DNA from 2 places in the Fictibacillus sp. EA-CB0309 genome. Region 1 is predicted to be linked to the other one. Evidence: a T-box and tRNA genes for the amino acid it is inferred to sense, from the RefSeq annotation. Region 1 holds a T-box; the other holds one or more tRNA genes.
What was found. The T-box of region 1 lies ahead of tyrS (tyrosine--tRNA ligase). A T-box ahead of a tRNA ligase gene usually reads a tRNA of that ligase, here a tRNA-Tyr.
Positions count from the first base shown of each region.

Region 1 (15,851 bases):
AAGTTCATTTTGTAAACATTAATAGAAACAAATATTTTCGGACGGAGAGAGAACGATGTTAACATCCATAAAAAGACTTTTAATCGGTCGACCACTGAAATCGGCGGAATTAGGAGAACAAAAAATAAACAAAACAAAAGCTTTGGCTATTTTGTCATCTGATGCACTTTCATCAGTTGCATATGGTCCTGAACAGATTTTGATTGTCCTTATAACAGTAGGAGCAGCTGCTTTTTGGTATTCAATCCCGATTGCGGTTGGGGTTCTATTCTTATTAACAGCTCTCATTTTATCGTACAGACAGATTATTTATGCTTATCCACATGGTGGTGGAGCTTATGTTGTCTCGAAAACGAACTTAGGCGTTAATCCCGGATTAGTTGCAGGAGGTTCACTCCTCGTGGATTACATATTGACTGTAGCGGTTAGTGTGTCGGCAGGAACGGACGCGATAACATCAGCTTTTCCTGCCCTACATGATTTTAACGTTGAAATTGCAATTGTTTTTGTAGTTTTTCTTACATTGTTGAACTTAAGAGGTGTTACAGAATCAGCTTCAATACTTGCCTATCCAGTTTATCTATTTGTATTGGCTTTATTTATACTTATTGCGGTAGGGATTTATAACATTTTGACCGGAGAAGTGCCACAAACCTTGCACACACCGATCGGAACGCCAGTCGCTGGTATATCCTTATTTATTTTACTTAGGGCGTTCGCTTCAGGAAGTTCTGCACTGACAGGTATTGAAGCCATCTCAAACGCGATTCCAAACTTTAAGGAGCCTGCACCTGTTAACGCAGCTAGAACGCTGATGATGATGGGTGGTCTACTAGCCATTTTATTCTCTGGGATTGTTACGTTAGCCTATTTCTATGGAATTGTTCCAAAAGCAGAGGTGACAGTTGTTTCACAAATTGCAGAAGAAACCTTTGGACGTAACTTTATGTATTTCTTTATTCAGGGGACAACGGCTTTGATTTTGATTTTAGCTGCAAACACGGGATATTCTGCTTTTCCTCTGCTCGCTGTTAACTTGGCAAAAGATAAATTTATTCCAAGAATGTTCTTGGTAAGAGGAGACCGTCTTGGTTATTCGAACGGGATAATCATACTTGGATTAGCCTCAATCCTTCTTATTGTGGCATTTCATGCTGAGACGGAACACCTTATTCCGTTATACGCAGTTGGTGTATTCGTTCCGTTTACGCTGTCACAAACGGGAATGATGGTTAAATGGCTTAGAGAAAAACCTGCTGGATGGGTTCCAAAGTTTGTGATCAACACGACAGGTGCACTCATTAGTTTCATCGTTACACTGATGTTCTTTTTAACGAAATTTTCACAAGTGTGGTCAATCCTTGTATTTCTGCCGATCATTGTGCTCATTTTTCATAGAATCAAAAAGCATTATGATGCAGTTGGAGACCAATTAAGACTGACAACGTGTGAACCATCTCCAGATATAAAGGGTAATGTTATGATTTTGCCTGTTGCGGGAATCACGCATGTGGTGGAGAATTCCTTGAAATATGCAAAATCCTTAAACCCTGATCAAATCATTGCTGTTTATGTAGCATTTGAGAGGGAAGATGAGAGGAAGTTTGAAGAGAAATGGGAAAAATGGCAGCCTGACATCCGCCTTGTTACTTTGCATTCTCATTACAGAAGCATACTCGGACCACTCACGAAGTTCGTGGATACAGTAGCTCATAAAGCAAAGGAAGGCGATTATCAAGTAACAGTTGTTATTCCGCAGTTTATACCGAAAAAAGGTTGGCATAATATCTTGCATAACCAATCAAGTTTATTGATTCGTGCGTACTTGTTATATAAAAGGGATATCGTGATTTCAACTGTACCTTATCATCTGAAAAAATAATGATACAAAAAACCGTGTCAGCAATTATTGCTGACACGGTTTTTTGTTTGGATATTAACTAACTTCTTGTTGGTATTGGTCTGCTTTAATATTGTTGAATTTGCCTTCCCATTTAGACATTACTACAGCTGCTAATGAGTTACCTACAACGTTTACAGCTGTACGTGCCATATCAAGGATTCGGTCAATTCCTGCGATAAAGGCTAATCCTTCAAGAGGAATTCCTACAGATCCCAGAGTTGCTAAAAGTACAACGAATGATACGCCAGGAACTCCTGCAATGCCTTTAGAAGTTACCATCAATACTAGCAATAAAGAAATTTGTTCAGCGATGGAAAGTTCAATTCCGTACATTTGTGCGATAAAAAGAGCTGCAATTGCTTGGTACAACGTAGATCCATCTAAGTTAAACGAATATCCTGTTGGAATTACGAAAGACGTAATTGCTTTCGGGCAGCCGAACTTCTCCATTTTTTCCATGAGTTTTGGCAATACTGTTTCTGAACTAGCTGTTGAATAAGCTAAAATTAATTCGTCTTTTAAGATTTTGATCAATGTGAAAATGTTAACCTTAACCATTGCAGCAACTCCACCCAATACGACGATAACAAAGAAAAACATTGCGCCATAAACAACGATAACGAGTTTACTTAATGGGATTAACGATTCTATACCAAATTTCGAAACCGTAACACCAATTAGTGCAAATACCCCAAAAGGCGCAAGTTTCATGATTTGATTTGTAATGTAGAACATGGCATCAGCAGTTCCTTGGAAAAAGGCTAATACGGGCTTACCTCTTTCACCAATCGCTGCAATTCCTAATCCGAATAGAACGGAGAAGAAGATGATCGCCAACATATCTCCTTGAGCTAACGATTCAAAAAGATTCGTTGGAACGATATTTAAGAAAGTATCAGCAAATCCATGGCTTTCCACCGATTCAGTCGTTTCTACGTAGCTAGAAATATCGCCTTTTGTTAACGATTTCATATCCACTCCTGCTCCAGGTTGGAATATATTAGCGATAAATAGACCAATAACGATTGCTAACGTTGTAACGATTTCAAAATATAAGATTGTTTTTCCGCCAAGGCGTCCTAATTGCTTAATGTCACCAACGCTTGCAACACCTACGATAAGACTGGATACAACAATCGGTACGACGATCATTTTAATTAAACGGATAAAGATATCTCCAATTGGCTGCAAATATCCTTGAACTGTTTCGTTTCCATAGAACAAAGCACCAATAATAATCCCGACAGCAAGTCCAATAAGAATTTGCCAAGCCAGACTAATTCTGAATTTCTTCAAATTGAATCACCTTCTTCATAAGTTTTTCTGAGATGTCCACATGAAGAATATTTTAGCTAGTAAAATGAATGGTTGTCAAATCAAAAATCTGGCAAGAACTATAGAAGTATAATTGTTGACAGATAATAATTCCACTTATTAGAAATATTTGAAAATTATAATCTTTACAAATATATCGAATCCTTGTAAAATGACGAAGGTGAATCATTCGACTATTATCGACAATTATTGGAGGCCATATGAACTTATTTAGAAAGAAGTTATTAACCAATCAAAGTACAGATCAATCTTTAAATCGCGTACTTGGTGCGGTGGATTTAACGATGCTGGGTGTTGGTGCAATTATTGGTACCGGTGTATTCGTACTTACTGGAGTAGCTGCTGCTAAATATGCGGGGCCAGCACTCATTTTATCATTTATTATTGCAGGACTCGCCTGTGTGTTTGCAGCACTATGTTATTCGGAATTTGCATCCATGATTCCACAATCAGGAAGTGCGTATACTTACAGTTATGTGGCATTTGGCGAAATCTTCGCTTGGATTCTTGGCTGGGATCTCGTCTTGGAATATGGACTAGCTTCATCCGCAGTTGCAAGCGGCTGGTCCGGGTATTTTCAAAGCTTGTTAACCGGTTTTGGAATACATCTTCCAACAGCCATAACGAGTGCATTTGATCCGGCAAAAGGTACGTACATTGACTTGCCGGCAGTAATGATTATTCTTCTGGTGACACTCTTGCTTTCAAGAGGAGTTAAAGAATCTGCAAAATTCAATGGTATCATGGTTATTGTAAAAGTAGCGGTTGTCCTTTTGTTCATCGCAGTAGGCGTTTGGTATGTAGAACCGGCTAACTGGCAGCCTTTTGTTCCTTTTGGATTCTCTGGAGTTGTTACAGGAGCAGCGGTTGTTGTATTTGCTTACTTTGGATTTGATGCAGTATCTACAGCAGCTGAGGAAGTAAAAGATCCACAACGAAACTTGCCGATCGGCATCATTTCAGCATTGGCCATCTGTACAATCATTTATATCGCTGTATCTTTAATCCTTACAGGAATCGTTCCTTATGAAATGTTAAATGTAAAAGACCCGGTAGCATTTGCACTGCAATTTATTGGTCAGGATTGGGCAGCTGGTTTTATCTCTCTAGGTGCTATCGTAGGGATAACGACAGTTCTGATCGTTATGATGTTCGGTCAGACTCGTTTGTTTTATGCAATGAGCCGTGATGGACTTCTTCCAAGTAAACTTTCGGAGGTTCATCCAAAGTCAAAAGTACCGCTGCCAAGTACATGGACGACAGGAATACTTGTAGCCTTATTTGCAGGATTTGTACCATTAGACAAATTAGCTGAGCTGACAAGCATTGGAACGCTGTTTGCATTTGCTACCGTTTCGCTTGGAGTTGCTGTTCTTCGAAAGACAAGACCAGACATCGAACGTGGTTTCAAAACACCATGGGTACCAGTCATTCCTGCTTTAGCGATTATTTTCTGTGTATATCTCATGCTTCAGCTTTCTGCATTTACGTGGAAAGGATTTGTAGTATGGCTTGTACTAGGACTAGTTCTTTACTTTAGTTATGGATATCGAAATAGTAAGTTGAATACAAGTAAATAACGGAAGATGAAAAAGCCGCCTTTTTAAAGGGTGGCTTTTTCGCTTTACTTCAGGATCGTGTTATGTTGTGGTACACTTATATTAGATTCAAAAGAAAGGGGGAGTAAGAAATTGCGGAAATTTTCTTTATTGGTCTTGTTGTACGTTTTTGCGTTCACATCTCTTTTTCCAAACTACAACATGGAAAACCTATTCTCGCCACCTCAAAATGACGTTTATGAATTATCCTCTGCGTCAATCGATGAATCTACCATTATCGGCGAGTATCCAACGAAAAGTAAGAAGTTACAAAAGTCAGCGAAAGCAGTTTATGTTGATATCGAAATACCTTTAGAAGAACTACGTGAATATCATGTATACCCAACAACTAGCCAAGTTAGCAACAAGATTGTACGACTTACCCCCTATCAATTTCAATCGAATTACCTCTAACATTTAACAATCCCTATACCTTTAAAAAGGCCTTCGACGTAAGGTTTATTTAGCAAAACAAATTATTCTTAGCACGGTTCGAAAAAACATGTAATCGAACGTTTATTTGTCGTGCCAAAAAACCAAAAAGGAGATTGTTATGATCGTTAAAGAAACAGAATTACCAGGTATCGGAAGGAAATTTGAAATGGAGATAGCTAATGGAGATAAAGTGGTCGTGATCGTTCATGATGATGGAAGACGAGAAATCTATCATTTTGATAAGAACGATTACGAAGAAAGTCTTTCTTCCGTTACATTAAGTGATACAGAATCTAGACAGTTTGCTGCCATCATTGGTGGTATGATCTATCGACCAAAAGCTTTGGAAACGATTGAGATGGCTTTTGATGAACTAATGATTGAATGGTATCGAGTTGATTCAAAAGCATTTGCTGTTGGAAGAACAATTGGAGAACTGGATATCCGTCAAAAATATGAAGTGTCTGTTATTGCAATCATCAAAGGAAATGAAAAAGTATTGAATCCTGGTCCTGAAACGATGATCGACTCAGGAGATATGCTTGTCATATCAGGCGAAAGACCTGGTGTTAAAAGAATTATTAAGGAGATGTTTTCAGCAGAGGTGAGCAGTGAATGACAAATCATCTTGTACTAGAAGTTGGTACAGCACTGGTCATCATCGCACTTGCTGCATTACTCGCAAATAAATTAAACTTTTCCATCATTCCTTTTCTCATCATATTTGGAATGATTGTTGGTCCGCATGCTCCTGTTATTGGCGTTTTGGATTTTACGTTTATTAACAGCAACGAAATCATTACCTTCTTTGGCAGGGTTGGCGTATTGTTTTTACTGTTCTATCTCGGTTTAGAATTTTCGGTTGGAAAATTAGTACGCTCCGGAAAAAACATCGCTGTTGGCGGCAGCATCTATATTCTTATCAATTTCTCATTAGGTTTGATCTACGCTTACATTATGGGTTTTTCTCTATTAGAGATCCTCATCATCGCTGGAATCATAACCATTTCTTCCAGTGCTATTGTAGCGAAAATTATCGTTGATCTAAGGCGGACGGCTAATCCAGAAACGGAACTGATTCTTGGAATTATTATGTTCGAAGATATCTTTTTAGCTGTCTATCTGTCGATAATCTCTGGGTTAGTATTAGGAGATGCAACATCCGTATTAGGCGTGACTAAATCCATTTTAATCGCGTTTAGCTATATGATTTTATTCTTTGTCATTGCCAGAACGTGTACAAAACACTTAAACAGATTACTCAACATTACGTCAAACGAAATCTTTATTATCGTGATTTTTGCTTCTTTGTTCTTTATTGCTGGATTCTCAGAAACCATTCACGTAGCAGAAGCGATCGGTGCTCTCTTGTTAGGACTTGTTTTTTCTGAGACTGAACACAGTGAACGAATAGAGAAGATGGTTATACCATTTAGAGATTTCTTTGGAGCGATCTTCTTTTTCAGTTTTGGTTTAAGTATAGACCCGTTCACGTTGGGTGGCGCAGTTTGGCTTGCACTAGGAGCGGTCGTTATCACAATCGTAGGAAACTTTGTGGCGGGTATGATTGCAGGAAGGAAAGCAGGCTTGTCTCATAAAGCTTCATCCAACATCGGTTTGACGATTGTTTCTAGAGGAGAATTCTCTATCATAGTAGCGAACATTGGTATGGCTGGTGGCTTGGCTTCTGTATTAAAACCATTTTCTGCACTGTATGTATTAATACTTGCCATTCTCGGTCCGTTGCTTACAAAAGAATCAAAAAGAATTTATATTTTATTAAACGGAATTTTTAAATGGAAAACAGAAGATAAGCAGCATTTAAAAAAGAAAGTAAATGGATAGGGAGTATGGTTGATGAAAGAGGTTGTTGCGTTTATTTTATTCACCGTAGTGCTGGTCGTGGTGTTTACTCATTTTTATAATAACTTAATTCCACAGCACGAGTATCCAGAAATATTTAAGTTTCTAAAGAATATTTAAAGATTGGCACAGCTTTTAGAAATGAAAGCTGTGCTTTATTTTTGTTGAATATCTTTTACTACAATCTCTGCCAGGCTAACGGCAAACTTGCTATGAGGCAGATATTGGAGTTTTAATGGTTTATTTTTCAGTTCAGTTTTGTAAGTGGCTTCTGTAATATTCATGTGAGCTACCTTAATCTTTACACCATGAATGGTAAAAGATGATACATAGTCCGAACCATTTTTTGATCCGTCAAACTCTATGTGACTGGGTATACCCTCTGAAACTTTAAACTTTTGTTCATCATAGTTCTTTTTATCAGATAATAGCTGAAGAGTGGTAAAGGCAAACGTTCCTGAGCATACCAGTGAACCTATAATGATAATGGGAACTAGTATCTTTTCCAATACATGATCCATCTTAGAATGAAGTGAGACCAGAGCAATGAATAAAGAAAGCAAGGACATCGCTAACCAAAGAGAACCTTCGGATAAGACGAGGTGTTCATTAAATAGTGTAGAAGATAGAAATAGACTTAGAGCTGAAGTGAATAGAATGAAAATCATCAGTATAAGAGGAATCAACTTTGGTGTATGAAAACTGCGTGAGCCTGTAATTCTTTGCTTTTTACGTTGTGCCATACGACCTTCCTCCTTTTTAAAAGTATATTCTTCTCAGAATGTAAACGATACAGTTATATATTTTTATACGGCTTTGGAAAGGGTTCTGGATGTTTTTATCGAAGGAAAGGATGGGTTAAGAAAACAGAGGAGTCGAGGTATGAAGTTAACAAAATCTCAGAAATATGCGATACAGCATTATGATGACTATGCCAGAAAACATAAAGAAGAAGCACATGCTGCCATTCAGCATGTGCTTAAGATGTCAAACGTAGAGAATACGTTTTTTCGATCTGCAGTAGACCGATTAAAAGCGAACGCACGTGTTGCTCTTCACTTTCATCCAGATCGTCCTGACCTCGATATGAGAAGTGTTGCACAAGCGCTTTTAGAGCAGGGAATCTATAAAAGTCAATTTGAAACATTACTATCCAATGGCAGTTTGAGTGCTTTTTCGGGCGGGGCAAGAGATAAATGGGAAGAAATATTGTTTGATGGTGCTTTTCAAATGGAAGGAACAGCAAACAAAGAACGTCCAAAGTATGGAGCGTTAAACGTAATGCTGCACCCTGATGGGCCTGCACCAAGGTTTGGTTCATGTTATTTTCTTCTTAAGAAAGAAGTGTCAAAACGTGCTACATTCACATACTTAGATTCTCATCAGAATCCTAAAGAAAAGGGCACGCTTCTGGAATTCGATATGATTTTAGCAGCGTTATTATCAGACATTTTTGTAAGTGATTTTGCAATTGGTGAAAGAGAGCTTACACCTGGTAAGCTGATTCAACATCTTTATTCGAATATAGGAAAACCTTTTTTAAATCCAGAAGGCAAGGATGCTTCGCGTAACTTAAACCATTATATAGAGGCGCAAGTTCATGGTGATGTTCAGTTAAAGGAAGATGTTGAGATCCTTGTAGCAGATCCATCTTTTAAAAAACAAATACAGGAGAAACACTTCAGAGACTTTGTGATTCTTACGATATTGACCTATACTGGCATTCTGGATTCCAACTGTCCGTTGACGAAGTTCCTACGGATTTTAGAGGTCCTACCATGCCATCACTCGCCACACGTATAGCGAACAAAGATGGTTTAATCCATGCACACCGTATAGGTGAAGCTGTATTTGATTTAAAACGCAGTCCAAATGGTTGGAGTGATAGAGGAACACATGAGGAAATACTACAAGAATTAAAATTATTGTGGCACGTATTAGTAAGGTATGGAAAACCAATGCATTGAGTTTTTTAATAAAATGGATTGGACAAAAATCCGTTCAATCGGGGAAGATTATTAGTAATGTGCTTGCATAAAAAATTCATTTCTGCTATTATCGTTTCAATGCTAACGATTATGAAAACTTTAAGGAGTGGTTAGCATCTATTCTTTTGATGAGTTCGGTGAATTATTGCCGGAAGAAAAGGATACCATCAATAAATTAGCGAAAGCGCCCATAGAGTCACTCCACTTAGACGCTATAACTGTCGTAACCAATCTCTACCGAGCGGCACAAGGATTGAGGAATAAGATGGAGCGGGAAGTTCTAGCGAAACACGGGCTTTCGTGGACGTCGTTTTCCATTTTGTATGATCTTTGGATCTGGGAATCGGTAGAGACGAAAAAACTCGCGGTGTCAGCGGGTGTTTCGAAAGCAACGATCAGCAACATCACGAATACATTAGAACGAAAAGAACTTTGCTATCGAAAAGTGGATAACCGTGACAGACGGATCACATGTGTGGTGCTGACGGAAAACGGCAGAAAAGTGATGGAGGAGTTATATCCCCAGTTTCATCAAGGTGAAGTTGAAGTGGTATCTTCATTATCTGTTGAGGAGCAAAAAGTAATATCGGGCTTGCTTAGACGAGTCATCCGAGAAAACAACTTTTAATTTTATATAAACATGCGATGATAGGAAACGCAGTAGCAATGATCTCCCTGTAACAAGAGAGCCGGTGGATGGTGCGAACCGGCACAAAGATCATGTGAATTACATTACCAAGAGCTTTCTTTGTTTTTGACTATTGTGGTCAGATGCAAAGAACGGGAGAACCGTTATTTTTTTCGAGTGGAAGAATGTTCAGTTTCTTCAATTAGGGTGGTACCGCGTGTAAAAGTTAGACCACGTCCCTTAGTTTTTGGGATGTGGTCTTTTTTTATTTTTTAAACACTAGATCTGTAGTAGTTGAAAGTGCAGAAACCTGGCGGGAAGCAATGGGGCTAGAAATTGTTAGGGGTAGGGGTATAGGGCACTCGATATTTGTCGATTTATGTAAACTCGCAGATATATGGGCAAAACTCGCCGAATTAAAGGTAAAACTCGCCGAATTAAGTCCAAAACTCGCGGAAATAAGTCCGGAATTTCTCGAATTAGTTGTGGTGATACCCTGCTAGGTATAAGTGTAGGCCCGTTTTGAGAGCCGAACTTGCAACTGTTTTGTAACTTTTGGCTCCTTCCAAAAAGATAATTGCAGCCGGAAACGGAAATGAACCACTTACAGAGAAAAAGCTTACGAATACAGCGTTTAGAGAACAGTTTTGTAAAAAAAAGGAGGAAATTCAGATGAATCAGGTTATAGAACAGTTAACAGAGAATCAACGCAATGAAGTGAAGAGGCAGATGGCGATCTATAGCCAAGGTGTTCAGGAGATCATTCCTTCCGAAGATCTAGAAACAAAAGTGGCGAAATCGATTCTTGAAAACCGCCCTTTAAAAATAAAGCTCGGTTTAGACCCGTCAGCGCCAGACGTACATCTTGGTCATACGGTTGTCCTGAATAAACTCAGACAGTTTCAAGAAAACGGCCATATCATCCAGCTGATTATTGGTGATTTTACGGGGAAGATTGGCGATCCAACAGGGAAGTCTGTTGCGCGTAAACAGCTAACAACAGAAGAAGTGAAGCACAATGCGAAGACGTACTTTGAACAGTTCGGCAAAATCGTGGACATGGAAAAAGTAGAACTTCATTACAACTCTAAATGGCTCTCACAGCTTAACTTTGAAGATGTGATTAACCTTGCTGGAAAAATAACAGTCGCACGGCTTTTGGAGCGTGATGATTTTGATGAGCGAATCTCCACAGGTAAACCGATTTCGTTGCATGAATTCTTTTACCCGCTTATGCAAGGATACGATTCCGTTATGCTGGAGTGTGATATTGAACTAGGCGGGACGGACCAGCATTTTAACATTTTAATGGGCAGACATTACCAAGAAAAGTTCGGCAAAGAAAAGCAAGTTGCGATGCTGATGCCGCTGCTTGAAGGACTCGATGGCGTTGAAAAGATGTCGAAATCCAAGAAAAACTACATTGGGATCGATGAAGCACCGCAAGAAATGTATGGAAAGTCGATGTCAATTCCCGACCCGCTCATGACAAAGTACTTTGATCTCGTAACAGATTTTACGCCTGAAGAACTTCAACGAGTGAAAGGTGACATCGAGAGCGGTAAGATGCACCCGCGTGATGCGAAGATGACTTTAGCAAAAACGATTGTGCGGATGTACCACGGCGAGAAAGCAGCTGAAGCGGCCGAACAGCATTTTATAAACGTTTTCCAGCAAGGAACAATGCCAGATGAGATTCCGGTGGAGGAGTGGAGTGGTGCAGAGGAAGTATCTGTTATTGACTTGATTGTTGAACTGAAGATGCTGACCTCAAAAAGTGAAGCACGCCGAATGATTGCCAATCGAGGTGTTAAGATCAATGGTGAAAAAGTAGAAGATACGAATCTACGAGTGATGGTAAAGAATGATTTAATCATTCAAGTGGGTAAGCGGAAATTTGTGAAGGTTAAAACCAATTAAGGCAGAAGGTAAGAAGGACCATATTGTATGGTTCTTTTTTTACGGATGTACTTTACAGTTGAAGTGACACAGAAGGCAAATCGTCTAATAAAATGTGTCACTTTTCTTTAAAACATAGGCGAATATCGTACCAAATGGGGAATGGAGGAATAAGTTATAAGATAAAGATAAAAGGAGTGTAATACTTTAATATGCCATTTCCAAGTAACATTCAATTTACCTCAATAAGTGTTGGTGGACAACCCTATTTCGATGTTGTAGGGGACGAATCTCCAGCTTCCACTGACCTGGTAGGTAATGCGCAATTCCCCTCATTTTATGTCGCCTATGACACTACAAATGTTTATTTTAGACTTCGTTTAAACGGTGATCCGAGAAATAATGCTTTGACGGCTTTTCGTAACTTTGCCTGGGGTGTTTTAATTAATACAACGGGAGTGCCAGGCACATACAACTGGCTTTTAACGGTTAACGGAAATCTGCAAAGACTCGAACTTATTCAAAATACGATCGTTCAGTTTAACTCATGGACTGACCAGGCTGAAGGTACAAACGGGCAAGGAGCACCAAACTTTACACAGCCGATTGTAAACTTTGATTATGCAAGGGTAACGCCTGCGGATTCAACTTTTAGCGGAGACCCAGACTTTTTCTTAGACTTTTTCATTCCTGTCTCTGTATTGTTTTCATTTCTAGGAATCAATGCGAACAGTCCTCTTCAACTCATCTCCTTCACTTCAGCAAACGCCAACAACTACAATAAAGACTCTCTTCGAACTTCTGAAGGTTTTCAATTTCAAAATGCTCTATCAAACCCGGTTACACCAGAAGAGGTTAACGTACAAGCAAAACTAGTTGTCTCCAAACAATTATTATCTGGGCCGACAACGATTCTGGCTGGTGATTCTGCCACATACACGGCGAGAATAACCCTTTCTAATACTGGTAAAAGTGCGGCAACCACCGTATTTATTCGTGATGTTTTGGGTCTTGATCTGATCTCGAATTTCACACTAATCAATGTGGCAAGCGGGAATGCCGTTTATGATTCACTTTCAAAAACACTTAGCTGGAACGTTGGGAACCTGGCCGCAGGAACGCAAACGACGTTAACGTTTTCTGTAACAGGGATTTTTACGACTGCTGGTTCCAGAACCCTCGAGACGGCTACCACAAGCGGGATTGATAACTTCACTGGAAACACACTGCCTGTAAGCACGGCTACAACGGTGATAACGGTTCAAACAACCGGGGGTGTCGTGGGGAATGTAAAAGACGGTTCAACAGGATTGCCATTAACAGGTGTAAATGTCCTTCTTCAACAAGGTCTTACGACGATTGCTTCCACTACGACCAATGGTAACGGCGAATATAGTTTTACAGGATTGGTTCCTGGTTCGTATACATTAACGTTCTCGTATCCTGACTATACTTCAGCCGTTCGCGGTGCAACGGTTACTAGCGGAAATATCAGTCGAGTAGAGCTGCTGTTAAATCCTCTTCCGGCAAAAGTAAACGGGACAGTTATCGGTGCAGGGTTCGGCCCACTGCAAAATGCGGTTGTCAAACTGACGGACACATCAGGTATAGAAGTTGCCACTGCAACGACTAACGCACTTGGACAATATAGCATCTCTGGCGTTATTCCTGGTTTCTATACGATCAGCGTGACAGCAACAAACTTCCAATCTGCTTCAAGAGGGATCGACCTTGCTCCTAATGAAACGGAGACCGATGATTTCACGCTTGCGTTAAATCCGGCTGGTATTCAAGGAACGGTAACCGATACAGACAGTAATCCAATTTCTGGTGCAACTGTAGAAGTGTTAAATGAAACGGGGATTGTTATAACAAGCACAACGACGAATGGTGCGGGTCTTTATTCGTTAAACAATCTCGCGGGAGGAAAGTATCGTGTCCGCTTTTCTGCACCAAACTTTGGAACACAGCTTCTCGGTACGACTTTAACAGCGGGTCAGACGACTACGCTGAATGCGGCTCTTACACCAAATCCAGGCATACTCACAGGTGCAGTTAGGGATGCTGGAACAAATGCGCCTCTTTCTGGAGCAAGTATTCGTGTGCTCAATTCAAGCGGCATTACAATTGCGCAAACAACCTCCAATGGAGGAGGGCAATATACGGTAGAACAGTTGCCTCCTGGAACTTATTCCGTTACGTTTGCCGTTAATGGATACGGAACAGTTGTTTTAGGGGCAATGATTCAGTCAAATACGACTAGCACGGTCAATGCAAGCTTAGGACGGATCGTTGGATTATTAACCGGTACAGTCACATCCAATGTGGGTACTCCACTTTCAGGGGCTATTGTTGAACTTTACCAAAACAATTTACTTGTAGGGTCTACCGTCACGGATGCTAACGGATCATATACAATTAACAATCTGATTCCTGGTTCTTATACCCAGGTGGTGACAGCACCAAACTTTTCGAGCAATACAGCAGGCGTCATCATTCAGGATAATGAAACGACATCTGTTCAAGTGCAGCTCGAACCGAATCCGGGAACGCTGACAGGGATAGTCGTAACAAATGGTACGCCGCTGGCAGGTGCCACGATTGTTGTGAGGGAGAGCAGTTCAGGAACGGTTATATCAAGAAACGTTGCAGATGACGAGGGGAGGTATACGGTTACGAACTTGGCACCAGGAACGTACACCGCAACAGCTTCTCAGGACACTTATCAAACACTGTCACTAGGCGCAATCATCGACTCCAACCAAACAACGGTTGTGTCATTTAATCTTGCACCTAACCCTGCAACTATAACAGGGACTGTTTTCAATAGTACAACAGGAACACCCATTACAGGAGCATCTATTGAAGTAAGGATTCTAAATCTAAACGGTACGCCAATTGCATCTGCATTTACCGATCCCAATGGAATGTATGAAGTTCAGAACTTGGCACCAGGCACCTATGCAATTGTGGTTAGTGCTAATGATTTTCAAACGAATACGGCAACCGTCATATTAACAGCAGGAGAAACTGAAACGACGAACCTCTCTCTCGATCCATCACCAGGCAGTATTTCAGGAAATATTACAGGATCAGGAGGACCAATCAGCGGGGCGACGGTTAGAGTTACGGATTTGAACGGACTAACGATTTTGACAACGATAACGGATGCGCTAGGAAACTATTTAATTACAGGACTTGCAACAGGGTCTTATAATGTTATCGTTTCAGCACCAGGTTTTCAGACAAACCAAACAGGAGCAATTGTTCAGTCGAACTTAATCACGATTCGTAATGTGGACCTGCCGCCTAATCCGGGAACGATTGAGGGACAGATCTCCCCTGCCTTTGGAGGAGGGACCATTCAGCTCTTTACAGCTGATAACATTTTAATCAGTTCGGCAACAACTGCTCCTGGAGGCGTGTTCCGATTTGATTCCCTAGCACCAGGACAATACACGATAACAGCGTCATTGCCAAATTATCAGACAGCTGTTACAGGGGTCAGTGTTTTTGCGGATCAGACGTCATCGGTTTCACTGACGCTACAGCCGAATCCAGCCACTGTTTCAGGACAGATCACGAGTACAACTGGTACACCGATAAAAGATGCAATCGTGCAAATCCTCGATGCTAACGAAACGATCATTGGTTTAGGGTCTACTGATAGCAACGGAAACTATTCGATTGGAAACTTACCTCCAGGAACATTCCAGGTGAGTATCACAGCTCAGAATTTTTCTTCACTAATCGCAGGGATCTCGACAACACCAGGTCTGGTAATTTCTGGAGCAAATTATCAGCTGGAACCAAATCCGGGTGCGATCGCCGGTCAAGTGACCGATGAAAACGGAACTCCGCTAAGTGGTGTGACGCTCATCGTCCGAACAACAAATGGCGCGTTCATAGGCTCTGCTTTAACATCGCCAGCAGGAAACTATATCGTAAGCAATCTTGCACCAGGCAGCTATACGGTTACGGCCAACAAAGATGATTTTTCAACTGTAACAACAGGCGCAATCGTTACGAGCAACCAGACTGCCGGTGCTAATATTCAGCTATCCAGCACGGTCGGAAACGTTACCGGTCAGATCGTTGATCAGGACGGAAATCCAGTAACAGGCAACGATATTCAAGTCCGACTGCTGCATTCATCAGGTCAGCTGCTCAGATCTTTCCTTGCGAATCCAGATGGTACATTT
Region 1 covers NZ_CP169271.1:2,904,076-2,919,926, reverse strand. Annotated here, with positions in the region: gene ACEWFH_RS16300 (APC family permease) at 56-1,882, shown strand; gene gltP (glutamate/aspartate:proton symporter GltP) at 1,937-3,199, opposite strand; gene ACEWFH_RS16290 (amino acid permease) at 3,439-4,818, shown strand; gene ACEWFH_RS16285 (hypothetical protein) at 4,930-5,250, shown strand; gene ACEWFH_RS16280 (cation:proton antiporter regulatory subunit) at 5,390-5,890, shown strand; gene ACEWFH_RS16275 (cation:proton antiporter) at 5,887-7,116, shown strand; gene ACEWFH_RS16270 (hypothetical protein) at 7,290-7,877, opposite strand; partial or broken gene ACEWFH_RS16265 (DUF3626 domain-containing protein) at 8,119-9,101, shown strand; gene ACEWFH_RS16260 (MarR family transcriptional regulator) at 9,238-9,750, shown strand; T-box leader at 9,759-9,994, shown strand; gene tyrS (tyrosine--tRNA ligase) at 10,423-11,670, shown strand; gene ACEWFH_RS16250 (carboxypeptidase regulatory-like domain-containing protein) at 11,862-15,851, shown strand, end outside.

Region 2 (15,851 bases), 730 kb from region 1:
CCCTGCATTAAAACCTACAACTAACTTGTTCTATATATAAGCAGCAAGTAGGACATTTATGACAAGTTCTTTTGAACAATTTTAAAAATTCGGTACCGCCAAACTCCAATTTTATTCTACAAGCGTGTATTTCACGGACAACGTAGCTTCAATCTCGTCACCCTCATCCAGTTCAAACACATATTCAGGAAGGAACATATCGTCTCCTCTTCCTAAAATGATGTTCACTTTACTTCCCCCGTTTACAAAGTAATTACCAAATCCGTTAACTGGCTCTACTTTATAGCGCCCGGGCGGTATATCTTTCCCCGCTTGAAAAACGCCAGCAACTAAAGTTCTAGGTTCCTTCTTTTTGCAAGTATGCCTTTATTTAACCTATCAAGTTCACTTTGCTTATTTGCGATCTCACCGCTGATTTTTTTAAATGCACCATTCTTTTCTTCAACTTGACTGACTAACGCATCCACTTCTCATTATGCTTTTTATCCTCGGCTCTTTTCTAAAGGATTGTTGCTTTTTTATCTTTTTTTATTTCTTCTTTGAACAGTTGATTGTAGTGGAAGGTGTGAGACTCCTGCGGGACAGGCGGGCAGTCCGAAAAGTGGAAGTGGCTCGTTCAGCCCCGACAAGCAAAAGCTGAATGGGCTAGCAAGGCGCACTTTGCCTTGTGGACCATTTAACTTTTGACCTCGAGGGGCTAGCCACTGCAACTAGACAGGTGAGACACTTATACGTGAAACGTACGAATGTGGCTCACCGCCTGCCCCGCGGAAAGCGAGCAGCCTGAAACGGAAATCAACTACTTTCGAAAGCAACAATGAATACGAAAACGGCCTTACCCAAAATAAAAACCCCTTAAATCAGGGGCATATGGATAAGACTATAGGTAACGAAATAATACAAGGATAGAAAATATTAAAAGAATTAGCATAATAAGCAGTAATCGAAATGATTGAAAGATCCTTATCATTAACCCATTGATCATATGCATGTAGTGAAAAATATCTGCTGTAATAAAAATGATGGAAACGAAGGAGATTGTGATAAGAATCAGACAGACTGTTGCACGTCGATCTTTATACATCGTATAGATGACCTCCTTTACACCTACATATTCAGTGTACAAGAAGAAGATTCAAAAAAAGTTCCCAGCCATAGCCAGGAACTTTTCATCTGTATTATTCGATTTCTAATCAGCCCGCTAAATCAAGCTTTTGTGGCTGACTTTTGGTTTTTGTAAATAGATACACTGTTATAGCCAATAAACTAAATGCGAGTAAATAAACAAGCAATACACCCATATTCGCAAAAGCAGAGCCTGTATTATTTAATGAAATGAGCGCTTTAAAGCCGGCGATTGAATAAGTGAATGGTAAAAACTCACTTAATGCACGCAAGTTCTCAGGCAGCATGGCGATCGGCAAGTTCGCTCCTGTTGTTGAAAGCTGAAGAATCACAAGAGCAAATGCAATAAAACGTCCAATGTTTCCAAACGAGGCAAAGAATAAAACGATGCCCGTAAACACCAAACTCACAAAAACAGCAAATGCGATAAAACCAGCTGGGTTCTGAACTTTTACATTTAAGAAAAGCAGAACGACAGTGGAAAGAAGCAATGCCTGTACGATAGCAAGTGCCCCAAGGTTCATGAACTTGGCACCAAACCATGCAAATGCTGAAATCCCTTCAGGCTTCTTATAGTTAATGAACAGTGACATGATCAAAATTCCAACAAACAAAGCGAGTGAAAGTACATATGGTGCCGTAGAATCACGATAAAGCGGATACTTATTTACCGTTTCACTTTTCAGTTCAACTGGTGATGAGAACATGCTCAAATTTTTATCGTTAGCTGCTTTAATGGAACTTGTTTTTTCTGCTCCATCCATTAGACCTGATGATAGCTCACTGCTTCCATCATTTAACTGTCCTGCACCATCATTCAGCTTCGTAACTCCTTCAGTCAGGTCTCCCCATCCCTTTTCAACTGTTGAGTTTCCATCGCTAACCTGTGACATGCCAGAGTTAATTTTCGTTGCACCGGCAGTCAGATCACGCCAGCCTTTTTCAACAGAAGAGTTCCCCGCTGAGATTTGAGTAGCTCCTGCATTTAATTGAGTAGCACCATTCGTTAAAGTGGTCCATCCCATATTAACGGATTGATTTCCTGCTGCAATTTGAGATGTGCCTGCATGCAGCTCTCCAACCTTACCGACCATCGTGTTCCAGCCGCTTTCAACAGAAGCCGTTCCTTGTTGAAGAAGAGGGACCTTTTGGCTTAATGTGGCAACACCGTTATCTACTGACGTTTGGCCAGCCACGAGCTGATTTATCCCGTCTGCCAAAGATTTTGGATTAGGTACTTCATTGACTGTAAAGGCTGCAGCAATTTTTGCCGCTCCTTGTTGAAGATCAGCCAGCTGTTGTCCCTTAGCCGGATCAGCAGTCTCTTTAGCTAATGCTTGGCTCGTTCCATAGATCTTCATAAAAGCTTGATCATTTTGCAGTTCTGGATGCTGCTTTAAGAAAGCTTGAAGATCGGCTGATAATACTTGCAACCCTGCTCCCAATTGCTTAGATTCATCTACTACCGTATTCACTCCGGCTGAAATCGCTTGTGTTCCAGGACCTACTTCACTCTTTATCGCACCTTGAACACCTTTTAAACCCGTAAGAATTCCAGATGTACCCTGTTTTAATTCAGGGATTCGATCTCCCAGCTGCTTGGCTCCTTCTGCAAGATCGCTAATACCTGATTGTTTATCCTTTAACCCTTGCAATAACAATCCAGTACCTTCATTCGCTGCTGCAGAACCAGCAGCTAACTTGGAAATATCGCCTGATTTGGATTGAAGTGATTGCAGCAATTCATTCGTACCAGCACTCAATTTTTGTGAACCATCTGCTAGTTTACTGATATCAGGCTGTTTTGCTGCTAATGAATTTACCATTTGACCTGTACCGTTTTGAAGTTCTTTAGCACCATTTGCTAACTTTGAAATATCGGCCGCTTTATTTGTAAGCGATTCCAAAAGTTGGCTCGTTCCATCATGAAGATCAGTCATACCCGTATTTAGTTTGTCTGATCCGTCTGCTGCTTTTTGAAATCCTTCAGAAACGTCGCCAAGACTTGCAAACATATTGTTCGCATACTTCTCAGTAATCTTATCCCCAAGTTTCTCTCTTAACTTTTCCGAAGCACTTCTCGTTACTTGTGCCGCCATGAAGTTTAAGCCTTCATTTTGAATATAAGTCAATTCGAGTTTTTGCGGATTCTCTTCTAAAACCGTTGTGACTCTTTGTGAGAAGTCTTCAGGAATCTCAATAACCATGTAGTACTTCAGGCTATCAAGACCTTTTTTAGCTTCAGCCGAGCTAACAAAGTCCCATCCGAGATCCTGACCCTTCTTTAAATCTGCTACCAAATCCTGCCCTACATTGATTGGTTCTTCCCCGGACATAGCTCCCTTGTCCTTGTTTACCACCGCAACAGGCAAGTTCGACAAATTGTCGTACGGCCCCCATGTCGGTGATAGAAGAATACCACCATACACGACCGGTACGAGCAACGCTGCAATAACTGAAATCAGCACCCCTTTTTTGCTGCCAGCTTTACCATTTCAACCATAAATAAGCGAAAGACACTCATCCCTTTACCCCCGTTTATACAAAATAAGAACATTGATAAAAGTGAATAAGTATTCACTTCTACTAAAATGTATAATTCGGATAAACAAGGATAAATCCTTCTTATTAATCAGAAAATTGTAAAATATTAAAATATTTAAGGGATTTCGGCCTATATTGTATAAAATAAAAACGAACACCACAGAAGATAGTGTCCGCTTCACTAATTTTATTTAATAACAGGCTCTAATAATCCCATTTCCAGACATGTTTTAATAGATAGCTTTTTTCTTTGGATGAAAATTTCATATGAATCAACTCTTCATTCACATTCATAATTTCACCAGTTCCAAATACCCTATGTACAACGAATTGACCAGCATGCAATGCTCCTTTTCTCGAATTGCATTAGGATTGTACGGAACTCCATTTATCTTTTTTCATTCCTAACTTTTTCTCGATTACTTGAACCAACAGATTCGATGGATGAAGTTTGATCTGGAGGATTAATGATATTCCTAACGTCTGCAACAAATAGGGACTCTTCTGTCTTCTTTCCGTCACTATAACTATAAGTAAGAAGTTTCAATTGTTTCTTTGCACGGGTCATTCCTACATAAAAAAGACGAGTAGATTCCTCCATTAGTTTGCTGTCAGATTGATCTTCACTTGAAGGAATAACTCCATCTACTAAATCGATCATATATACTTTCTCGAATTCAAGACCCTTTGAGCTATGAAAAGTAGATAGCGTTACGGCATTTTGACCTTTTTTCTTTTTTGCTGTTTTTAGAACAGCTTCCAAATGCTTTAATCTTTTTGCAAAATCCTCAAGATTCTTAAGGTCTGATGCAATCTCTTCAAGCGTATTTAAAATACCAATCAAGTAATCAATACGGAACCCAAGACTCTTACTTATCTTCTCAAGTGCCTTCTCGTAACCTAATTGATCCCTTATGACACGAATAGCCAGGAGAGGCTCCATCTCTTTCATTTCTTTAAATGTTTTTTTACTTGATTCCAAAAGTTTGACCTGGTATTCCTGTAATTTTACATGTTTCAGTAAATTATCAAATACAGAATCGCTGTTATTCAATTGTTTTAAAGCACTCATCTGCTGCTTACTAATATAACCGTTAAATTTTAAATGAATTTTTTCTAAAATATCTGGCCTCTTATCTGTAAAAGCCATCCGCATAAAATTCAATATATCTTGAACGACCCAGTGTGAAAAAAAGCGATTGTCAGCATCCTTCATATAAAAGGAATTCCTGCACGATCAAAATCATTCATTAATCCAATAGATGAGGAATTGTTACGGTATAAAATGGCTACTTCCATTAGTTGACCTTCATCTTTAAGTTCCTTTACCAAGTATTTAGATTGTTCCTTAAAATTGATAAGATTCCTTATTTCAATAGGCTCAAACGGTGGATTCTCTGTAAACATATTCTTTTCGTATCTATTTTTATTTCGTTTAATCAACTGGTTAGAAACATTCACGATGTCCTGAGTTGAGCGATAGTTCTGCTCCATAAAAAGTATAACCACTTCTGGATACACCTTCTTAAATTCAAGTAAATAAGAAGGCTCAGCACCTCTCCAGCTATAGATCGATTGATCATCATCGGCCACAACACATATATTTTTATGGATAGAAACCAATTTTTCTATAATCGAATGCTGGACTAGTGAAGTATCCTGACTTTCATCCGTTAAAACATAATCGTATCTTTGCTGATACAGAATCAGCAAGTTTTGATTGTTTTCTAGTACCTCATTACCAATTGTAAGCATATCATCAAAATCCAATAAAATTTGATTTTGATCCAAACGTTTAAATTCTTCGTATTCCATAATAATTTGTTCCGCTTTCGGTACATCACATGATACGGTGGACCACTGTTCTCTAGGTAGCATTTTATTTTTAATGTAACTGATATAGGTTGCAAGCTCCTCCATTTGGTCCTCAGTTATGTTCTCACCTACTATTGACTTAAATAAATTTCTCAATATAAGCTTCTTATTTAACGGAACGTTTTCAACGGACGCTGCATTCTCACCTAACTCTTGCTCCCCTTCAATAATTCGAAAAGATGTCCCCGTCCCTCTGTAATAATTCCTAACTACTTCAAAGGCAAAGCTATGTATAGTAGAAAAATCGACAGGCGGAAGATCAGGATAAAATCTCATGAACCGTGCTTTCATATCATTTGCTGAGGCTTTACTAAATGTAACAGCCTTTATACGAGATGGATTTATACCTTTTTGCTTAATTAAATAACCGATCCGCATGATGATCGTGGTTGTTTTCCCTGACCCTGGTGATGCGAGCAATAGAAGAGGTCCTTCAGTCTGCAGAACCGCTTTTTTTGAACATCATTTAAAGCGATGCCTAAATCCTTTTTCATTTTAATGAAGAAATCTTCCATTATTCAGTACCCCCTTTGATGAAAATGAATCTTGTTATCTTCTATTAGTGTACAATATTTGCCTTTAAGCAAAATAACATCAAAATAAAAAAACTCCCCACAAACGTGAGAAGTTTTAAGTTTAAATGTTAAGTTAAGTAAAATGGTACCGGTGGTCGGGGTCGAACCGACACTCCAGAAGGAACACGATTTTGAGTCGTGCGCGTCTGCCAATTCCGCCACACCGGCATGTAAATCTTTTGAATTGGAATGGAGGCGGCACCCGGATTCGAACCGGGGGATAAGGGTTTTGCAGACCCGTGCCTTACCACTTGGCTATGCCGCCAGAATATAAAAAATGGAGCGGAAGACGGGATTCGAACCCGCGACCCCAACCTTGGCAAGGTTGTATTCTACCACTGAACTACTTCCGCAAGCATTTAATTAACTTATAATATGTTGTTAAAATCATCATATGTCATAAAAATAAAAATGGCTGGGCTAGCTGGATTCGAACCAACGCATGACGGAGTCAAAGTCCGTTGCCTTACCGCTTGGCTATAGCCCAATAGTTAAATGGGGCGGACGAGGGGAATCGAACCCCCGAATGTCGGAACCACAATCCGATGCGTTAACCACTTCGCCACGACCGCCACAGTATTAAAATTTGGCAGGGGCAGTAGGAATCGAACCCACACCAAAGGTTTTGGAGACCTTCGTTCTACCTTTAAACTATGCCCCTATAAGGAAAATAAGATGGTGGAGGGGGACGGATTCGAACCGCCGAACCCGGAGGGAGCGGATTTACAGTCCGCCGCGTTTAGCCACTTCGCTACCCCTCCACAAATGAAGACAGGTTTTATTATAAAACATAAACACCCTGTATTTCAATAAGTTTTTTATTCCATTTAAGGAAGAAAAAACTGGTGCCGGCTAGAGGACTTGAACCCCCAACCTACTGATTACAAGTCAGTTGCTCTACCAATTGAGCTAAACCGGCAAAAAAATGGTGGCTCGAGACGGAATCGAACCGCCGACACGAGGATTTTCAGTCCTCTGCTCTACCGACTGAGCTATCGAGCCAAGAATTAAATTCTTGGTGTTGTATAACCACCGTTTAAATAAAAATGGCGGACCCGACCGGGGTCGAACCGGCGATCTCCTGCGTGACAGGCAGGCATGTTAACCACTACACCACGAGTCCAATATTGGTTGCGGGGACAGGATTTGAACCTGCGACCTTCGGGTTATGAGCCCGACGAGCTACCAGACTGCTCCACCCCGCGATGATATAAATATGATATAAAAGTTTATGGTGGAGGATGACGGGTTCGAACCGCCGACCCCCTGCTTGTAAGGCAGGTGCTCTCCCAGCTGAGCTAATCCTCCATATTTTAAGTTGGTTATGTATAAAAGTGGTGACCCGTACGGGATTCGAACCCGTGTTACCGCCGTGAAAGGGCGGTGTCTTAACCGCTTGACCAACGGGCCATAGTTTGAGCTAGAGAGTATGTATCTGGCGGAGAGCAAGGGATTCGAACCCTTGATACGGGGTTGACCGTATACACGATTTCCAATCGTGCTCCTTCGACCTCTCGGACAGCTCTCCAATATGGCTCCACAGGTAGGACTCGAACCTACGACCGATCGGTTAACAGCCGATAGCTCTACCACTGAGCTACTGTGGAATATGTATGGCTCAGCGACGTCCTACTCTAACAGGGGAGACCCCCAACTACCATCGGCGCTGAAGAGCTTAACTTCCGTGTTCGGTATGGGAACGGGTGTGACCTCTTCGCCATCATCACTGAACCAATTATATTGAGAGTATGTTCTCTCAAAACTAGATACGACGTTTCCAAACGTTATGCTTTTTAAGGATAAGCCCTCGACCGATTAGTATCTGTCAGCTCCACGTGTCACCACGCTTCCACACCAGACCTATCAACCTCATCATCTCTAAGGGGTCTTACTCACTTAACGTGATGGGAAATCTCATCTTGAGGGGGCTTCATGCTTAGATGCTTTCAGCACTTATCCCGTCCACACGTAGCTACCCAGCTATGCCCCTGGCGGAACAACTGGTACACCAGCGGTGTGTCCATCCCGGTCCTCTCGTACTAAGGACAGCTCCTCTCAAATTTCCTGCGCCCGCGACGGATAGGGACCGAACTGTCTCACGACGTTCTGAACCCAGCTCGCGTACCGCTTTAATGGGCGAACAGCCCAACCCTTGGGACCTACTTCAGCCCCAGGATGCGATGAGCCGACATCGAGGTGCCAAACCTCCCCGTCGATGTGGACTCTTGGGGGAGATAAGCCTGTTATCCCCAGGGTAGCTTTTATCCGTTGAGCGATGGCCCTTCCATGCGGAACCACCGGATCACTAAGCCCGACTTTCGTCCCTGCTCGACTTGTAGGTCTCGCAGTCAAGCTCCCTTGTGCCTTTACACTCTGCGAATGATTTCCAACCATTCTGAGGGAACCTTTGGGCGCCTCCGTTACTGTTTAGGAGGCGACCGCCCCAGTCAAACTGCCCGCCTGACACTGTCTCCGAACCGGATCACGGTTCAAGGTTAGAATTTCAATACAGCCAGGGTAGTATCCCACCGACGCCTCCACCGAAGCTGGCGCTCCGGCTTCTCAGGCTCCTACCTATCCTGTACAAGCTGTACCAAAATCCAATATCAAGCTGCAGTAAAGCTCCATGGGGTCTTTCCGTCCTGTCGCGGGTAACCTGCATCTTCACAGGTACTATAATTTCACCGGGTCTCTCGTTGAGACAGTATCCAAGTCGTTACACCTTTCGTGCGGGTCGGAACTTACCCGACAAGGAATTTCGCTACCTTAGGACCGTTATAGTTACGGCCGCCGTTTACTGGGGCTTCAATTCAGAGCTTCTCCCGTAAGGGATAACCCCTCCTCTTAACCTTCCAGCACCGGGCAGGTGTCAGCCCCTATACTTCACCTTGCGGTTTCGCAGAGACCTGTGTTTTTGCTAAACAGTCGCTTGGATCTATTCACTGCGGCTCTCTCGGGCGACAAACCCTATCAGAGCACCCCTTCTCCCGAAGTTACGGGGTCATTTTGCCGAGTTCCTTAACGAGAGTTCTCCCGATCATCTTAGGATTCTCTCCTCGCCTACCTGTGTCGGTTTGCGGTACGGGCACCTCTTTCCTCACTAGAGGCTTTTCTTGGCAGTGTAGGATCAGGGACTTCGGTACTAAAATTTCCCTCGCCATCACAGCTCAGCCTTCACGTTGGGCGGATTTGCCTACCCAACAGCCTAACTGCTTAGACGCACTATTCCATCAGTGCGCTCACCCTACCTTACTGCGTCCCCCCATTGTTCAAACGGAAAGGAGGTGGTACAGGAATATCAACCTGTTATCCATCGCCTACGCTTTTCAGCCTCGGCTTAGGCCCCGACTAACCCTGAGCGGACGAGCCTTCCTCAGGAAACCTTAGGCTTTCGATGGACAAGATTCTCACTTGTCTTTCGCTACTCATACCGGCATTCTCACTTCAAAGCGCTCCACCAGTCCTTCCGGTCTGACTTCGCTGCACTTCGAACGCTCCCCTACCCCTGTACCATACGGTACAAGCCATAGCTTCGGTGATACGTTTAGCCCCGTTACATTTTCGGCGCAGAGTCACTCGACCAGTGAGCTATTACGCACTCTTTAAATGGTGGCTGCTTCTAAGCCAACATCCTGGTTGTCTGGGCAACTCCACATCCTTTGCCACTTAACGTATACTTTGGGACCTTAGCTGATGGTCTGGGCTGTTTCCCTTTTGACTACGGATCTTATCACTCGCAGTCTGACTCCCGCGGATAATTCTCTGGCATTCGGAGTTTGACTGAATTCGGTAACCCTGTGGGGGCCCCTAGTCCAATCAGTGCTCTACCTCCAGGAATCTTGCCGCGAGGCTAGCCCTAAAGCTATTTCGGGGAGAACCAGCTATCTCCGTGTTCGATTGGCATTTCACCCCTACCCACACCTCATCCCCGCACTTTTCAACGTGCGTGGGTTCGGGCCTCCATTCAGTGTTACCTGAACTTCACCCTGGACATGGGTAGATCACACGGTTTCGGGTCTACGACCACGTACTATGTCGCCCTATTCAGACTCGCTTTCGCTGCGGCTCCGTCTTATCAACTTAACCTTGCACGGGATCGTAACTCGCCGGTTCATTCTACAAAAGGCACGCCGTCACCCGTTAATGGGCTCCGACTACTTGTAGGCACACGGTTTCAGGATCTATTTCACTCCCCTTCCGGGGTGCTTTTCACCTTTCCCTCACGGTACTGGTTCACTATCGGTCACTAGGGAGTATTTAGCCTTGGGAGATGGTCCTCCCGGATTCCGACGGGGTTTCACGTGTCCCGCCGTACTCAGGATCCACTCAGGAGAGAACGAAGTTTCAGCTACAGGGCTGTTACCTTCTTTGGCTGGCCTTTCCAGACCGCTTCACCTACTTCGTTCCTTTGTAACTCCATGTAGAGTGTCCTACAACCCCAGAGGGCAAGCCCTCTGGTTTGGGCTGATTCCGTTTCGCTCGCCGCTACTCAGGAAATCGCATTTGCTTTCTCTTCCTCCGGGTACTTAGATGTTTCAGTTCCCCGGGTCTGCCTTCTCATACCCTATGTATTCAGATATGGATACCATCCCATTACGGATGGTGGGTTCCCCCATTCGGAAATCCCCGGATCAATGCTTACTTACAGCTCCCCGAGGCATATCGGTGTTCGTCCCGTCCTTCTTCGGCTCCTAGTGCCAAGGCATCCACCGTGCGCCCTTTCTAGCTTAACCTTATATGATGTTTACACATCAAAGATTCTTGCTTGGCGCAGATTGTTAAATCTGCCTTGCATATTGTTTGGATGTCGATATCTAGTTTTCAAAGAACATCTTGAAAGAACATAAGTTCCTTCAAAACTGAACAAAAGAAGAATAGGTGTACTTACGAAACAGTCGAAGCTGTTTCATAATCTCCATAGAAAGGAGGTGATCCAGCCGCACCTTCCGATACGGCTACCTTGTTACGACTTCACCCCAATCATCTGTCCCACCTTCGGCGGCTGGCTCCCAAAAGGGTTACCCCACCGACTTCGGGTGTTACAAACTCTCGTGGTGTGACGGGCGGTGTGTACAAGGCCCGGGAACGTATTCACCGCGGCATGCTGATCCGCGATTACTAGCAATTCCGGCTTCATGTAGGCGAGTTGCAGCCTACAATCCGAACTGAGAATGACTTTTTGGGATTGGCTTGGCCTCGCGGCTTCGCAACCCTTTGTATCATCCATTGTAGCACGTGTGTAGCCCAGGTCATAAGGGGCATGATGATTTGACGTCATCCCCACCTTCCTCCGGTTTGTCACCGGCAGTCACCTTAGAGTGCCCAACTGAATGCTGGCAACTAAGGTCAAGGGTTGCGCTCGTTGCGGGACTTAACCCAACATCTCACGACACGAGCTGACGACAACCATGCACCACCTGTCACTTTGTCCCCCGAAGGGGAAAGCTCTATCTCTAGAGTGGTCAAAGGATGTCAAGACCTGGTAAGGTTCTTCGCGTTGCTTCGAATTAAACCACATGCTCCACTGCTTGTGCGGGCCCCCGTCAATTCCTTTGAGTTTCAACCTTGCGGTCGTACTCCCCAGGCGGAGTGCTTAATGTGTTAACTTCAGCACTGAGGGTGGAACCCCCCAACACCTAGCACTCATCGTTTACGGCGTGGACTACCAGGGTATCTAATCCTGTTTGCTCCCCACGCTTTCGCGCCTCAGCGTCAGTTACAGGCCAAAAAGCCGCCTTCGCCACTGGTGTTCCTCCACATCTCTACGCATTTCACCGCTACACGTGGAATTCCACTTTTCTCTCCTGCACTCAAGTCTCCCAGTTTCCAATGACCCTCCACGGTTGAGCCGTGGGCTTTCACATCAGACTTAAGAGACCGCCTGCGCGCGCTTTACGCCCAATAATTCCGGATAACGCTTGCCACCTACGTATTACCGCGGCTGCTGGCACGTAGTTAGCCGTGGCTTTCTGGTTAGGTACCGTCAAGGTACGAGCAGTTACTCTCGTACTTGTTCTTCTCTAACAACAGAGCTTTACGACCCGAAGGCCTTCATCGCTCACGCGGCGTTGCTCGGTCAGGCTTTCGCCCATTGCCGAAGATTCCCTACTGCTGCCTCCCGTAGGAGTCTGGGCCGTGTCTCAGTCCCAGTGTGGCCGATCACCCTCTCAGGTCGGCTACGCATCGTCGCCTTGGTGAGCCGTTACCTCACCAACTAGCTAATGCGCCGCGGGCTCATCTGTAAGTGTCAGCCGAAACCGACTTTCAAAAAAGAAACATGCGTTTCTTCTTATTATCCGGTATTAGCCCCGGTTTCCCGGAGTTATCCCCGTCTTACAGGCAGATTACCCACGTGTTACTCACCCGTCCGCCGCTAAATCAGAAGAGCAAGCTCCTCTTCATTCGCTCGACTTGCATGTATTAGGCACGCCGCCAGCGTTCATCCTGAGCCAGGATCAAACTCTCCATAAAAGTGTTTGTCTTGCTCGATTTTAAAACTGACGGAATTAATTTAATTCCTTACCTATTTCTTTTGTTCAGTTTTCAAAGAACTGTGTGTTTCGTGCGTCGCTCGTTTTGGCGACTTTATTAGGATAACATCTTAAAAAGATGATGTCAACCTGTTTTTTTATCGTGTTTCCCGTCTGCAACATTGTTTCTGTGTGTCGCAGCGACAAGAAATAATATAGCACGATATGGATAAACAGGTCAACACCTTTTTATAAAAAAGTTTATTCTTTTATTGAGTAGTAGCGATGGTACAGGTTCTTGCTCTTTGTTTCCCGCTTAATAGCCTTTATATAACCCTTGTCTTTTAAGTGAGTCAGAATCATAGGAAGATCTATCGCATAGTCTTGAACCTCATCATGTTCCATAAGTTCATGATAGGCCCACTCATCTTTTTGTTTAATAACACCTAACAAGTGGTGCCCACCTAATTTGGTTTTAGAAGAGAGTGAGAACTCAGATGCTAGTAATAGAAGTTCAATTCGTTTATCAATCGATTCTTCTCCTGTAACGAGTTCTTCATATAACTTGAAGATTTCCGGTTGAATCATCTTCACCTGATTCCAGACCGTAACTTCGGGATAGTAGCCATGTTCAATAACAGATAAACGCGCTAGATGATGAAGAGCATGCATGATATTGTTAAACGCATCTAAATAATGACCAGAGTGAAATAGTTCTTTCCCATCATTATAACGTCGAAGCAGTTTTGCAAACTCAAGACCAATCTTATGTGTTCTTTCTTCTGCTGGAAACTCGTGCAGCCTGTCTCGCAGTCTTGTTATGTATTCGTTACGGTTAAATAGAACTTTGCCGTTCATTACCCAGTCTACAGCTCTTTTGTTCGTTCCTAGCATCAGCCAAGAATTAAGAAGGTCTTCTGTTACAACATGCAGAGCAGCCGATCCTGAATCGAATTCATAGTGTTTAATCATCAAAGGTTGATCTGATTCTTTTACTATTATTAGAAGAATGCAGTCAAAGTGATCGGTTCCAGGGCTGAATGGTTTGTTTTTTTCAACAAAAAGAACACCAAGTGTGTTTTCGTGGCTTGCTCTCTCTTGATATAGCGGGCGTAAAATATCTTCCATGAAGGTCATCTCCCATTTTAACAAAATCCTGTTTGTTATCTTTCAACACCAAATAAAGAAATCCTTTTTCTTTTCTAGAGAGTTCATATGTTATACTAATGAACGGAGGAGGGACAGGTATGATAAAGTATACGAGTAAAATTAATAAAATACGTACGTTTGCCTTAAGCCTTGTGTTTATAGGTATTATCATCATGTATGCAGGCCTGTTTTTCAAGACAAGTTTTGTCGTTATGTCAATTTTTATGGTGGTTGGGTTTATCGCAACAATCGCCAGCGCTGGTGTTTACTTCTGGATCGGGATGATCTCTACTCAAGCTGTACAGGTCGTTTGTCCGAACTGTGGTAAGGTTACAAAAGTGTTAGGTCGTGTAGATGCTTGCATGTCTTGCAACCAGCCGCTTACGATGGATAAAAGTCTTGAAGGCGAAGATTTTGATGAAAAATATAATTCTAAACGCCAAATGCGTAAAGAAAATAGATAAAGCTGACTTACCGTAATGGCAGTCAGCTTTTTTTATTATTAATTAATGTTTTCTTTTGCAATCCGGGCATACTCCGTAAATTTCCATACGATGACGTCCTACATCGAAGCCCGTTACAGACTCTGCGAGACTTTCAACCTCGTCTAGACCAGGATAATGAAAATCCACAATCTTTCCGCATGAATCACAGATGATATGGTAGTGATCTGTTGTCACACAATCAAATCGACTTGATGAGTCTCCGTAAGTCAGTTCTTTTACAAGACCTGCCTCTTTAAAAACTCTAAGGTTGTTGTAGACTGTTGCTACACTCATATTTGGAAATTTCCCTTCCAGCGCCTTGTAGATCTCATCAGCTGTTGGATGGGACATGGATTGGATAAGATGCTCTAAGATAGCATGACGCTGAGGCGTAATACGTACACCTGCTGATTTTAAGTTGTCAATTGCAGCATTGATTTTTGCGCTAGACATCGTCATGCACCCCATTTCTTTAAGAATTCTTACTTTATAATCGTTATAATTAGTCTACTGCTACCTACAAGTTTTGTCAATTGAAGTGCAGCAAATCGAAAACTATTTTAAGAATGATCTTCATGCAGGACAGGCTCGCTTACTTTCACTTGTTCGTTAACATAACGTGCTGCTATAAACAAAAAGTCAGATAGTCTGTTTAAATAAGACATTACTAATGGATTAACGCCTTCTATTCCAACAGCAATCCGCTCAGCACGTCTCGCAATCGTACGAGCTGTATGAAAAGCACTGGCTGATGGTGAGCCTCCAGGAAGAATGAATTGTTTAAGAGGTTTAAGTCCCTCTTGCCATGTGTCGATGGTTTCTTCAAGAAAACGAATATCCTCTTCTTTCAACTTCCACGCCACTTCTTTACCAGCAGGTGTCGCCAGTTCGGCACCGACATGGAACAGAACAGTTTGGACTTTTTGCATAATTACCGTTGCTTTTTCTGCCCAATCTTCTTTAGGCAGCAGGCTGACTCCGAAGCCGATCATGCTGTTGGCTTCATCACACGTTCCATAAGCATCTACACGTACATCATTTTTAGAAACGCGTTCACCAAAAATTAATGAAGTCGTTCCTTTATCTCCAGTTTTTGTGTATATTTTCATTTTAATACCCCCGGTCATAAGGAATGATATTAACCATCTCTTCCCGCTTATCATTTCTATATAATGTTAGATTATCACAAAAGATCTCAATGGCTCTTTCCTGGTAAAGAGGTGAGATCCCCGATAGGTGTGGAGTAACCGTTACGTTCTCCATATCCCATAGTGGACTTTCTTCTGCTAATGGTTCTTTTTCAAACACATCGAGTACAGCATGTCTAATCTTTTTCTCTCGCAGTGCTTGAATTAGCTCTTCCTCATTTACGGTCTTCCCTCTGCCGATGTTGATGAATACCGCGCTCTCTTTCATGAGTGAAAATGCTTCCTCTCCGACAAATTGATGAGTTTGTTGTGTCGATGGGAGAACGTTTACGATAAAATCACTTTCTTCATACAGCCTACTGATTCCTTCTTTATCCACGATTGAGTTGCAATGTTCAGCAGGATGCCCGCTTCTATTAAATCCTATTGTTCTCATATTGAATGCTTTGGCCAGCCTCGCTATTTCACAGCCGATTGCGC
Region 2 covers NZ_CP169271.1:3,633,375-3,649,225, forward strand. Annotated here, with positions in the region: gene ACEWFH_RS20400 (hypothetical protein) at 330-467, opposite strand; gene ACEWFH_RS20405 (YhgE/Pip family protein) at 1,194-3,593, opposite strand; partial or broken gene ACEWFH_RS20410 (ATP-dependent helicase) at 3,857-6,059, opposite strand; tRNA gene ACEWFH_RS20415 (tRNA-Leu) at 6,203-6,287, opposite strand; tRNA gene ACEWFH_RS20420 (tRNA-Cys) at 6,310-6,384, opposite strand; tRNA gene ACEWFH_RS20425 (tRNA-Gly) at 6,398-6,472, opposite strand; tRNA gene ACEWFH_RS20430 (tRNA-Gln) at 6,532-6,606, opposite strand; tRNA gene ACEWFH_RS20435 (tRNA-His) at 6,616-6,691, opposite strand; tRNA gene ACEWFH_RS20440 (tRNA-Trp) at 6,707-6,780, opposite strand; tRNA gene ACEWFH_RS20445 (tRNA-Tyr) at 6,796-6,880, opposite strand; tRNA gene ACEWFH_RS20450 (tRNA-Thr) at 6,963-7,038, opposite strand; tRNA gene ACEWFH_RS20455 (tRNA-Phe) at 7,046-7,121, opposite strand; tRNA gene ACEWFH_RS20460 (tRNA-Asp) at 7,167-7,242, opposite strand; tRNA gene ACEWFH_RS20465 (tRNA-Met) at 7,248-7,324, opposite strand; tRNA gene ACEWFH_RS20470 (tRNA-Val) at 7,352-7,427, opposite strand; tRNA gene ACEWFH_RS20475 (tRNA-Glu) at 7,455-7,529, opposite strand; tRNA gene ACEWFH_RS20480 (tRNA-Ser) at 7,556-7,647, opposite strand; tRNA gene ACEWFH_RS20485 (tRNA-Asn) at 7,652-7,726, opposite strand; rRNA gene rrf (5S ribosomal RNA) at 7,736-7,850, opposite strand; rRNA gene ACEWFH_RS20495 (23S ribosomal RNA) at 7,915-10,852, opposite strand; rRNA gene ACEWFH_RS20500 (16S ribosomal RNA) at 11,041-12,590, opposite strand; gene ACEWFH_RS20505 (nucleotidyltransferase-like protein) at 12,851-13,717, opposite strand; gene ACEWFH_RS20510 (YgzB family protein) at 13,837-14,202, shown strand; gene perR (peroxide-responsive transcriptional repressor PerR) at 14,245-14,676, opposite strand; gene ACEWFH_RS20520 (cob(I)yrinic acid a,c-diamide adenosyltransferase) at 14,784-15,332, opposite strand; gene ACEWFH_RS20525 (D-2-hydroxyacid dehydrogenase) at 15,334-15,851, opposite strand, start outside.
Region 2: it encodes a tRNA-Tyr, which carries the amino acid that the T-box ahead of tyrS (tyrosine--tRNA ligase) is inferred to sense. The anticodon was not compared.